DNA from 3 places in the Jejuibacter calystegiae genome. Region 2 is predicted to be linked to each of the others. Evidence: riboswitches for the same ligand, from Rfam matches in the RefSeq annotation. Region 2 holds a riboswitch; each other region holds the start of a gene.
The links. Region 2 has a riboswitch for thiamine pyrophosphate ahead of thiM (hydroxyethylthiazole kinase). Riboswitches for the same ligand answer to the same signal wherever they lie in the genome.

Region 1 (4,145 bases), 2.1 Mb from region 2:
GCCAACCAAATCCCATATAAACAACTTTGCGTTACTCTTCCGGGCATAATTCTTTTCCTTAGGCCCCCAACTCCGTATCCTACGAATACATTTCAACGCCCCGTTGTAAATTATCCTATTACCATCAAATAATCATGAAAAACTTTACAAATCAGAAAATATGTTATATCCGGGGATATTTCCCCTATCCCCCCCGACATAAAGCGACCGTATCCTCGATCAAACGTCGGGCCACTGTCCCCGGAGGCGGCAATAGCGGCAACTGGTCGTAACGATACCAGCCAGCATCGAGCAGCTCGCTGCGATCGACAACCAATTCCCCACTATCGTAATCCGCCATAAAGGCCGTCATCAGCGACTGAGGAAATGGCCAGGGTTGAGAGGAGATATAACGCAGGTTTTTAATCTGAATGCCGCTCTCTTCCATGACTTCCCGCGCCACCGCCTGCTCCAGAGTTTCCCCTACCTCAACAAACCCCGCCAGTACGGTATAAAGGCCATTTCGGTGACGATTATGTTGGGCCAACAGGATCTTGTCGCGATCGCGAATCGCCACAATAATGCAAGGGGCGATCTGCGGATAATAACGCTCCCGGCAGTTGTTACACAGCATTGCCCACTCCGTTTTACTGGGATGCATGCTGTGCCCGCAGTAACCACAAAAACGGTGGGAACGATAAAATTCTGCCAGCTGTACGGCACGTCCGGCCAGTTGAAACAGTGCAGGATCCTCATCGATCAACTGACGCACCGATCCCATATCACGCGAACGCTCCTGCACCACCAGCCAGGCGGGCTCTCCCTGCCAGCTACCAATCTGCAGCGCAGCGCAACCCACCAGCCCAAACTGCTGTGCGTGACCGTGCGGAAGTTCCCCCTGCGGCAACCATAATTTCTGTTGATGGCTGACGAACCACCAACCATAGTCTAATTTTTCTACTGTATGTTCCATAATCTCTTGCACGACCTCGGCTTCACTGGCACTCTTTTAACATTGTTTTTACATTCCAGGTTACTTAGCGTTTTAATCATATAACTCACGGAGTCAATCATGCTAAACCAACTGGAAAGACTGGCAGAGCGCGTTGGTGGTTGTAATGAGTTGATCGATCGTTTACTGCAGGATCGCAAACAGCTGTTAGTGGCTTATTACAACCTGGTTGGGATCAAACCTGGCAAAGGATCGCTCTCTGCACTGGACGAGATGGCGCTGGACGATTTCTGCCAGCGTCTGGTGGATTATCTCTCCTGCGGCCATTTCAATATTTATGAACGCATTATCCGCGAAATGGAAGAGGGAGAGCCCCGCACCTCCGCCGGGCAGCTCTGGACACAGCTGGAAGCGAATACTCAACAGATCATGGATTATTACGATTCACATCTGGAGATCGCCATCGATCATGATAACTGTCTGGAGTTCCACCAGGTGCTGTCAAAGCTTGGAGAATCTATGGCGTCTCGTTTCACGCTGGAGGATAGTCTGATCGTTCTGGCGCTGGGCGACAGCCTGGACAGTGCTAACGATTGCGGACATTTTGCCCGACCGGCTTGAGTTCCCATTCATTAACGCGTAGTTTACATAAGGCCTGCCCGATGATACGGAGCAGGCCTTTTATCTTGTCGGAGTGCCCAGTGCCATGCACGGGCTGAGACCGTTAATTCGGGATCCGCGGAACCTGATCAGGTTAAAACCTGCGAAGGGAACAAGAGTAATTTCATCTACGCGCGCACCTGCGCCCGTGCCTGTTACTCCTTCCGTCGTTCTGACAAGCCACTTCCAGTCACTAAAAAACCGGAACGAGCTATGTCTGTATCAACAAAACCTAATCGCCGTGAACAGCGCGCCGCCGCCCAGCAGTTTATCGATACTCTGGAAGGCACCAATTTTCCCAACTCCCACCGTATCTACCTGACCGGCTCCCGTCAGGACATCCGCGTTCCCATGCGCGAAATTCGGATGAGCCCAACGCTTACCGGCGGAGATAAAGCCAACCCGCAATACGAAGAGAACGAACCGGTGCCGGTCTACGATACCTCCGGCCCTTACGGCGATCCGGATATTGCGATTAACGTCCGCGAAGGGCTGGCGAAGTTGCGCCAGCCGTGGATAGACGCACGCAGCGATACCGCGCTGCTCGACGATCGCAGTTCCAGCTATACCAAAGCCCGTCTGGCGGACGATGGCCTGGACGAGCTGCGCTTTACCGGTCTGCTGCCTCCGCGCCGCGCCCTTGCCGGCAAGCGGGTCACTCAGTTGCATTACGCCCGCCAGGGCATCGTCACGCCAGAGATGGAATTTATCGCCCTGCGTGAAAATATGGGCCGCGAGCGCATCCGCGGCGAGATACTGCGCCAGCAGCATCCGGGAGAAAGCTTCGGCGCCCATCTGCCGCAGGACATCACCCCGGAATTCGTACGCGACGAAGTGGCCGCCGGGCGGGCAATTATCCCTGCAAATATTAACCACCCGGAATCCGAGCCGATGATTATCGGCCGCAATTTTCTGGTGAAAATCAACGCCAACATCGGCAACTCTGCGGTGACCTCTTCCATTGAAGAGGAGGTGGAAAAACTGGTCTGGGCCACCCGCTGGGGTGCAGATACCGTGATGGACCTTTCCACCGGCCGCTATATCCACGAAACCCGTGAATGGATCCTGCGAAACAGCCCGGTTCCTATCGGTACGGTGCCCATCTATCAGGCGCTGGAGAAAGTGAACGGCGTTGCCGAAGATCTGAACTGGGAAATGTTCCGCGATACGCTGCTGGAGCAGGCGGAACAGGGCGTCGACTACTTTACGATTCACGCGGGCGTCCTGCTACGCTATGTACCAATGACCGCCAAACGCCTGACGGGCATCGTTTCGCGCGGCGGCTCCATTATGGCCAAGTGGTGTCTGTCGCATCATCAGGAAAGCTTTCTGTACCAGCACTTCCGCGAAATCTGTGAAATCTGTGCCGCCTATGATGTTTCGCTGTCGCTGGGCGATGGCCTGCGGCCCGGTTCAATTCAGGACGCCAACGACGAAGCCCAGTTCGCCGAACTGCATACCCTGGGCGAGCTGACCAAAATCGCCAGGGAGTACGACGTCCAGGTGATGATTGAAGGCCCCGGCCATGTGCCGATGCAGATGATCCGCCGCAATATGACCGAAGAGCTGGAGCACTGCCATGAAGCGCCATTCTACACGCTGGGGCCGCTCACCACCGATATCGCGCCGGGTTACGACCACTTTACCTCCGGCATCGGCGCCGCCATGATTGGCTGGTTCGGTTGCGCCATGCTCTGCTACGTCACGCCGAAAGAGCACCTTGGTCTGCCGAATAAAGAGGACGTCCGGCAGGGGCTGATTACCTATAAGATCGCCGCGCACGCCGCCGATCTGGCCAAGGGACACCCCGGCGCTCAGATCCGCGACAACGCTATGTCCAAAGCGCGCTTCGAATTCCGCTGGGAAGATCAGTTCAACCTGGCACTCGATCCCTTTACCGCCCGCGCTTATCACGACGAAACCCTGCCCCAGGAATCCGGTAAGGTGGCGCACTTCTGTTCCATGTGCGGCCCGAAATTCTGCTCGATGAAAATCACCCAGGAAGTTCGCGACTATGCGGCACAGCAGGAGATCGCCGAAGGAATGAAAGATATGTCGAATACCTTTCGCGCCAAAGGCGGCGAGATCTATCTTCGTCAGGAGGAAGCCTAATGTACCAGCCCGATTTCCCCACCGTCCCCTTCCGCCTGGGTCTCTACCCGGTAGTGGACAGCGTTGACTGGATCGCACGCCTGCTGGAGGCGGGTGTGCGTACCATCCAGCTACGCATTAAAGATAAACAGGATGACGAGGTGGAGGCAGATATTATTGCCGCCATCGCCCTGGGACAGCGCTACAACGCCCGGCTGTTTATCAACGATTACTGGCGGCTGGCGATAAAGCATGGCGCGTACGGCGTTCATCTTGGTCAGGAGGATCTGGAGCAGACCGATCTCGATGCGATCCGCGCCGCCGGGCTACGGCTGGGCGTCTCTACCCATGACGATATGGAAATCGATGTCGCGCTGGCGGTACGTCCTTCGTACATTGCGCTGGGCCATGTCTTTCCTACCCAAACCAAGCAGATGCCATCGGCCCCCCAGGGGCTGGAGCA
Region 2 (4,145 bases):
GTGACTGCTTCTCTGTTGATTCACAGCCGGTGAACGGGGAAGGTAGAAGGTTACAGACAGCGACAGTCTCCGACCTAAAAATCGCCGCAGCGTTCACGGCCGCCAGGGTCACCCCGACAGGGATGTCGGGGTGAGGGCGTGCGGCACACGGACGTGCCGTCACGCCCGACCCGTCCGGCGGACGGGAAAAGCGGAGGGGACCCGAAGGGCGATTTTTACGTCGGAAAGCCAGGGGTGGTCAGGGGGAGTGGCGTTTGAAGTCCCCCTGACCCGTTCACCGGTGCCGGTATTCACATAAGCAAACTCACCTTAAAGTGAACGGAACCTTCGCCAGCGTGACATATTCCACCTGAACACAGCACCACCGTAATAATATTTCCCGTCAATGAAACAACACTGAAACCCCATTAAATATTGCGAACCAGATTCATAGAACAGAAATACAACACGCCACTGTGATTTATTACAGGGTAAAATAACAGCAGCCAGTATTTTGTTAAGGAAGGTGCATAACAACAAGAAAGGTGATTAATACAGTCGCGACCCGCCAGTGTTGAAGCACTGACAGGCCGCTAACCACAACCAACTGAAAATGAGTGGATAGCACACCATTCAATAATCCTGTGATTATATAATCACAAAATCACCACCACGCATGAAAGTGATGCACCGGCCCATGCCCGTGCCCCACCTCCAGGCTATCGGCAGCCGCCAGCGCCTGAGTCAGCCAGGCCTTGGCTTCCACCACGGTCTGGCCCCAGTCATCGTAACGCGGCCGCAGCGCCGCCAGCGCCGACGAAAGCGTACAGCCGGTACCGTGAGTGTTTTTCGTCTGCACCCTGGGCGCAGTAAAACGCCGGGCGCCATCGCGGGTAAACAGCCAGTCCGGGCTTTCGGCATCGTCCAGATGGCCGCCCTTCATCAGTACCGCCTCGCAGCCCAGCGCCATCAGCGCTTCCCCCTGCTGATGCATCTCACGCTCGCTGGTAGCCATCGGCGCTTCCAGCAGCGCTGCCGCCTCTGGCAGATTAGGGGTGATTAACGATACTCGCGGCAGCAGATGTTCGCGCATCACTGAGACCGCCGATGGCGACAGCAGCGGATCGCCGCTTTTAGCCAGCATCACGGTATCCAGCACCACGGTGTGCGGCTGCCAGTACGCCAGGCGTTCCGCTACCGCTTCAACGATATCGGTTTCCGCCAGCATGCCGATCTTCACCGTATCGATGCGCAGATCGCTGAACACCGAATCGAGCTGCGCCGCCACAAAATCCGGCTCGATACGATAGACCGACTGCACGCCGCAGGTATTCTGGGCCACCAGCGCGGTTATCACACTGGCGCCATAGGCGCCCAACGCAGAAAAAGCTTTCAGGTCCGCCTGGATACCTGCACCCCCGCTGGGGTCGGTACCGGCAATGGTCAGAGCATTAATCCGTTTCATACCAGCGCCTCCGCATCCAGTTGCCATAGCGCATCCAGAAACTGCGGGACAAAACTCCCCGGTCCCTGACTGCGGGTAACCGCCATTTCCCCGGCGCGGGCCATTATCCGGCAACCGGCGGCGACATTTTCCAGCCTCTCCCCCGGCAGAGCGCAGCAGGCCGCTACCACCGCGGAAAGCGCACAGCCGGTTCCAACCACCCGGGTCAGCATAATATCGCCGCCGGGCACCTCCAGAGTGCGTTCGCCGTCGGTGATGTAATCTATCTCGCCGGTCACCGCCACTACCGCGCCTCTCTCACGGGCCAGATGGCGGGCCGCAGGCAACGCGACCCGGGCACTGTCGGTGCTGTCGACGCCGCGTCCCCCGCCCTGACCCCCGGCCAGCGCCAGAATTTCCGATCCGTTGCCGCGAATTGCGGCAGGCTGAAGCGCCAGTACCTCCCGGGCGAAGTCGCTACGCAGCGTCAGCCCCCCCACAGCCACCGGGTCGAGCACCCACGGGCGCTGCGCCTCACGGGCGCTGTCGATGGCGGCGCGCATGGCACGAGCACGTTCGCGAGTCAGGGTTCCGACGTTGACCAGGAGTGCGCTGGCGATAGCGCTAAACTGTGCCGCCTCTTGCTCATCTACCACCATGGCAGGCGAGGCGCCAAGGGCCAGCAAAACGTTAGCGGTAAAGGTCTGTACCACATCGTTGGTCATACAGTGAACCAACGGCGAAGTGGTACGAAGGTGATGCAGCGTCTGCAAGACAGCGTCGCTGCACAGTGGATCAGATTGCATGGTGAACTCCCGCCCGGCGCGAAGAAGAGGGATACCGGTACGGGCATCTGACTTCCCTACGCCGGCACTATCCGGATCAGGTCAACGGGTCTTTCTCAGCCCCGCATCCAGTCGGCGGAGCACCCCGAGTCATTTGATTTTAAAGGAATTAGTTTTCTTTAATTCCTTTAATCAGCCGCCATGATAAAAGGTAACAATGGCGCTGTAAACGCATTTGTGGCCACAGAAATCACCAATTATTCAGACCGATTCTCCGGTTTAGCCTGAGAATAAGCGCTGGCTCTTCAGGCAGCCGTTCCTGTTCAAAAAAATGGGGACGGAGTCAATATCCAAATCATTGTTCAAATAAGCAGCAATTTGCGCATCGTTATTGTATGCCAGCCAGGCGAAAAGTGATCATTGTCAAAATTTACCCCCCTTCCCATCCTAGAATCGGCAGAAAAGCACTGGTTATAACGCTTATTTCATGTCTGTTTCTCAATAAGGAAAAATGTTATGGGATCGGTTAGCTCAGGCTCAGCTCATAAAATGGGAGTGGTCGCCCTTACGCTGGTTACCGCCTCAAATATGATGGGCTCCGGCGTATTTATGTTGCCCACCAACCTTGCCGGCGTTGGTTATATCTCGCTGTGGGGTTGGGTGCTCACTATTGTCGGTGTTATCGCTCTGGCGCTGGTATTCGCCAAAACCAGTTTAATTACGCCGCGCACCGGCGGGATTGTCGCTTATGCCAGCGATGCATTTGGTCCATTTATTGGTTTTCAAACCACCGTCTGCTACTGGATTAGCGCCTGGGTGGGCAATGTGGCCCTGCTGGTCGCCGGGGTGGGATATTTAAGTTATTTCTTTCCAGAATTAAAAAATCCGATGTACAGCAGTATTGCCGCCATCGTTATTTTGTGGGCCTTTGTCGTACTGGCAAGCTTCGGCGCCAGAACTGCCAGCCGCGCCCAGTCATTTACCGCAAGCTGTATGCTGCTGGTGGTGCTGGGCGTCGGCGCCGTAGGCTGGTTCTGGTTTGATCCGCATATGTTTACCGAAGTGTATAACGGCACAGGCCGCAGCGACAGCTCGGCGATTATCTCTGCCGCATCCATTGCGCTGTGGGGGTTCCTGGGCGTTGAATCGGCTGTGGTTTCTACCGGCCAGGTGGACAATCCGGAAAAGACCGTGCCCAAAGCGACGGTGTACGGACTGTTGATTGCCTCGGTCTGCTATGTGGGCAGTTGCTCGGTGATTATGGGCCTGGTGCCGCACAGCGAGCTGGTTAACTCCGCCGCGCCCTTTGCCGACGCCGCGCGCTATATGTTCGGCAAGACCGCCGGCAACATCGCTTCAGCGCTCAGTATTATCGCCTGCTTCGGCTCGATCTCCGGCTGGCTGATCCTGCAGTCTGAAGGCCCCCGCGCCGGTGCCCAGCAGGGCCTGTTCCCGCAGTTCTTCGCCGACACCAATAAGCGTGACGTGCCAATGAAGAGCCTGATTTTCACCGGTGTACTGATGAGCCTGGTGTTAATGATGACCGCCTCCCCTAACCTGGCGAAACAGTTTGAAGTGGTGATTCTGATGTCGGTCTTCGCTTCGCTGCTGCCCTATATGTACGCCCTGATTTCCCTGCCGATCATTATGGTCTCGAAGAAATTAAATCGCGGTCGCAGCTTTATGTTTTATTGCGTGATGGTGGTTATCGGCATGATTTACAGCATCTTTGCCCTGTTGGGCTCCGGCACAGACTCCATGTTCTGGGGCGTGGTGATGATGATGGTAACCATTCCCCTGTTCTGCTTCGTGGCCGCTGGCCGCAGTAAGAAAGGCGAAAGAGTGCTTTATCTGGATAAGAAAGTCTGAACGTCAGTTCGTCATTAAACGTTATGCTTGAAAAGGAGAAATAAAATGACACTATCCATCGCAGATCA
Region 3 (4,145 bases), 2.6 Mb from region 2:
CTCATCGACGAAGTGAATTTCTGGGTATTGCCGGAAATTAGCGAGGATCTCAGCTGCGGAGTACAGCTGGAAGGCAGCGGCGACAGCGAAAAAGCAGTGGAGAGCCGACTGGAAGAGGGGTGCTACTATATTTTGTTCGACGCCCGCTCGGCACTCGGTTGTCGCGATGACATTAAACTCTGGCTGAACCATATTCTCTCGCCTGTCAGTCTCATTTACCGGGCCGGTGAACAATATCAGCGTTACTGGTTCCCGGCCTGGGGGCTGCTACCACGCTGGCACCACGCCCAACCGCCAGAGGTCGTCGAGAAACCGGCTGACCTTGATACTCTCACCCTGACCTTCTACCGCGACCATGCCGAACATCAGATTCTGGGCGGTATTATTCACCAGTTGCTGGCCGAATGCGGAGTGAGTTTGATCGTTAAAGAGGTGGACTACGACCAGTGGCATAAAGGAGACGATATCAGCGATATCTGGCTGAACAGCGCCAATTTTACCCTGCCGCTGGAGTTTTCACTGTTTGCCCATCTGTACGAAGTACCGCTGCTCCAGCGCTGCATTCCCGGCGACTGGCATGAAGATGCGCGCCGCTGGCGGGCTGGCGAACTGGATCTGGCCGAATGGTGCCGCCAGCGCCTTGCCAGCCTTGAGATCCAGCCGCTTATTCACCACTGGCTGATGCTCCAGGGCCAGCGCAGTATGCGTGGTCTGCGGATGAACACCCTGGGCTGGTTCGACTTTAAATCCGCCTGGTTCGCGCCGCCGGATGCTTAAGTTTTCGGGCACAAAAAAACCGCCATGGCGGCGGTTTTTTTGTGCTGGTCAGGTAAGCGGCCCTTCCAACAGGGTTGTGTGTCCAGTGTTACGCAAGCACACCCAAGTTTTTGCATACTGTGCCGCTTTTTCGCTAAAGTCAAGTATCTGTTCGAGGCTTTGAGATGTACCATTCAGTCGGGCCTTTTCACCGTCTTAAGCAAGCGGGCGCCGGACCTGGAAAAGGATGTCCAATGGCCGTATACGCAAGCACACCCAAGGTGCTTGCACTCACGGCGATATTTCCGGCGGTGACGTCGTGAAGCGGTCTATAGTCAGGACCGCACAATGAAACGGTACTTTTGTATTGTCATCGTTGTTTCTGGTGCACTGCTGTCATCCGGAAATGGGGGATGGAATATCTCCCATAACGCATTTTCAGTGACGATTGTCGTACCAGGCAGGTAAGCCCGGTAGCCGCCCCGTAAGGGGCGGTTTCCTTAATCCCCCACGCGCCTTTCGCTACTCCCGTTAACTCATTACAATGTGGGCCATTCTCAACGGGGTGCCACGAGCTGAGAGATACCCGTCGAACCTGATCCGGATAACACCGGCGGAGGGATTTGAGGCCACGCCCAAAATCCTTTGCCACCCAATACTGGAGTGCAAAGTGCTGAACAAACTGCCTGTGCTGCTGACGCTGGTCGCCCTGCCCGCCTTCGCGGGTCCGCAGCTCACCGTCTATACCTATGACTCTTTCGCCGCCGACTGGGGCCCGGGCCCTGCCATTAAAAAGGCCTTCGAGGCCGACTGCGACTGCCAGCTTAAATTTGTCGCGCTGGAAGACGGCGTCGCCCTGCTAAACCGCCTGCGAATGGAAGGGAAAAACAGCAAAGCGGATGTGGTGCTGGGGCTGGATAACAACCTGCTGGAGGCGGCAACCCAAAGTGGCCTGTTCGCCAAAAGCGACGTGGATACCCGTCACCTGACTCTGCCGGGCGGCTGGCAAAACGAGACCTTCGTCCCTTATGACTACGGCTGGTTCGCTTTCGTATACGATAAAAACCGCCTGAAGAATCCCCCTAAGAGCCTGAAAGAACTGGTGGAAAACGACAGGAAATGGCGCGTTATCTATCAGGATCCCCGAACCAGTACCCCCGGACTGGGCATGCTGCTGTGGATGAAGCAGGTCTATGGCGACCAGGCCCCCGAAGCCTGGCAGAAGCTGGCCAGTAAGACAGTGACCGTGACCCGGGGATGGAGCGAATCCTGGGGGCTGTTTCTGAAAGGTGAAGGGGATCTGGTACTCAGCTACACCACCTCTCCGGCCTATTCACTTATTGAAGAGCACAAAGATAACTACGCCGCCGCCGACTTTAGCGAAGGCCACTATATGCAGGTAGAGGTCGCAGCCCGTTTGAAAAGCAGCAAACAGCCGGAGCTGGCCCAAAAGTTTATGCAGTTTGTAGTATCAAAGGAATTCCAGCAGACCATTCCCACCGGCAACTGGATGTATCCGGTAAGCCAGGTCGCTCTGCCTGAAGGCTTTAACAGCCTGACCCGACCTCAAAAGACGTTACAGTTTACCCCCCAACAGGTCGCCCAGCAGCGCGCCGCCTGGATCGGTGAATGGCAGCGCGCCCTCAGCCGCTAATTCCCGGCTGGCTGTGGCCTGGCCTGCTCGCCGCTGGATTGATGCTCGGCGTGGCGCTGGCCGCCTTTGGCGCCCTGTGGTTCAGCGCACCGGGCATCGCGCCCCGTACCCTGCTCCAGGACAGCTATCTGTGGCACGTGGTGCGCTTTTCCTTCTGGCAGGCGTTCCTTTCCGCATTGTTCTCGGTGCTCCCGGCCATTCCCCTGGCCCGGGCGCTGTGGCGCCGCCGCTTTCCCGGGCGCCAGCTCCTGCTGCGGCTTTGTGCCATGACCCTGGTGCTGCCGGTGCTGGTCGCGGTTTTCGGCCTGCTTTCCGTTTATGGCCGCCAGGGCTGGCTGGCCGAACTCTGCCAGTGGCTGGGCATCGACTGGACGTTTTCGCCCTATGGCCTGCAGGGGATCCTGCTGGCGCACCTCTTTTTTAATTTGCCGATGGCTACCCGCCTGCTGCTCCAGTCGCTGGAGAGTATTCCCGGCGAACAGCGCAGGCTTGCCGCTCAGTTAGGGATACGCGGCTGGTCGCTGTTCCGTCTGGTGGAATGGCCCTGGCTGCGACGTCAAATTTTCCCCACCGCCGCCCTGATTTTTATGCTGTGCTTCGCAAGCTTCGCCACCGTGCTGGCGCTGGGCGGCGGCCCAAAAGCCACTACCATCGAACTGGCCATCTACCAGGCCCTTAGCTATGACTACGATCCCGCCCGGGCGGCATTACTGGCGCTTATTCAGCTATTCTGCTGCCTGGCGCTCATGCTGCTGGCCCAGCGTTTTAGCAAAGCGATTCCCAGTGGAGCCACCATGGCGACGGGCTGGCGCCCCCCCGACAGCACCCTGCTCTCTCGCGGGCTGGATTCGCTGCTGATCGTACTCCTCCTGCTGTTGATGCTGCCGCCTCTGCTGGCGATTGTGGTGGATGGCCTGCGCGGCGACCTGCCGCGTCTGCTCCAGCAGAGCGCGCTATGGCAGGCAGTCTGGACTTCACTGCGAATAGCCATCGCCGCTGGTCTTCTTTGTGTCGTACTGACCCTGATGCTGCTCTGGAGCTCCCGCGAGCTAAGGCTACGTAAGCAGCCGCTGGCGGGCCAGGCGCTGGAGCTGAGCGGCATGCTGATCCTCGCTATACCAGGCATCGTGCTGGCAACCGGCTTCTTCCTGCTGCTTAACGCCACCGTTGGTCTGCCGGAATCAGCGGATGCTATCGTTATCTTCACCAATGCGCTGATGGCCATTCCTTACGCCCTCAAAGTGCTGGAAAATCCCATGCGCGATCTGGCTGAGCGCTACGGTCCGCTGTGTCAGGGGCTGGGCATCCGCGGTATTCACCGTCTGAGGATTATCGAGCTACGGGCCCTGAAGCGCCCTCTTGGCCAGGCGCTGGCCTTCGCCTGCGTTCTGTCGATTGGCGATTTTGGCGTAGTGGCGCTGTTCGGCAATGAGGATTTCCGCACACTGCCTTTTTATCTCTACCAGCAGATCGGCGCTTACCGTAGCGATGATGGCGCAGTCACCGCGCTACTGCTCCTGCTGCTCTGTCTGACGCTGTTCACTCTGATGGAAAAATTACCGGGGCGCCATGCTGACACTGACTGATGTAACCTGGCTGTATCATCACCTGCCCATGCGCTTTAGCCTGCAGGTCGCCCGCGGCGAGCGCCTGGCGATACTCGGCCCCAGCGGCGCAGGAAAAAGCACGCTTCTGAATCTGATTGCCGGTTTTCTGACGCCGGGCAGCGGCCGCA

Region 1: linked by a shared signal. The riboswitch ahead of thiC (phosphomethylpyrimidine synthase ThiC) and the one ahead of thiM (hydroxyethylthiazole kinase) in region 2 are both predicted to bind thiamine pyrophosphate.
Region 3: linked by a shared signal. The riboswitch ahead of thiB (thiamine ABC transporter substrate binding subunit) and the one ahead of thiM (hydroxyethylthiazole kinase) in region 2 are both predicted to bind thiamine pyrophosphate.

The regions. Positions count from the first base shown of each region.
Region 1 covers NZ_CP040428.1:1,526,779-1,530,923, reverse strand. The annotation lists gene FEM41_RS07050 (bactofilin family protein) at 1-47, opposite strand, end outside; gene nudC (NAD(+) diphosphatase) at 185-952, opposite strand; gene rsd (sigma D regulator) at 1,052-1,552, shown strand; TPP riboswitch at 1,612-1,720, shown strand; gene thiC (phosphomethylpyrimidine synthase ThiC) at 1,805-3,703, shown strand; gene thiE (thiamine phosphate synthase) at 3,703-4,145, shown strand, end outside.
Region 2 covers NZ_CP040428.1:4,630,756-4,634,900, forward strand. The annotation lists gene thiD (bifunctional hydroxymethylpyrimidine kinase/phosphomethylpyrimidine kinase) at 644-1,444, opposite strand; gene thiM (hydroxyethylthiazole kinase) at 1,441-2,229, opposite strand; TPP riboswitch at 2,266-2,366, opposite strand; gene hdcC (histidine-histamine antiporter) at 2,725-4,077, shown strand; gene FEM41_RS21745 (histidine decarboxylase) at 4,123-4,145, shown strand, end outside.
Region 3 covers NZ_CP040428.1:2,030,688-2,034,832, reverse strand. The annotation lists gene sgrR (HTH-type transcriptional regulator SgrR) at 1-777, shown strand, start outside; TPP riboswitch at 1,308-1,396, shown strand; gene thiB (thiamine ABC transporter substrate binding subunit) at 1,427-2,410, shown strand; gene thiP (thiamine/thiamine pyrophosphate ABC transporter permease ThiP) at 2,386-3,996, shown strand; gene thiQ (thiamine ABC transporter ATP-binding protein ThiQ) at 3,980-4,145, shown strand, end outside.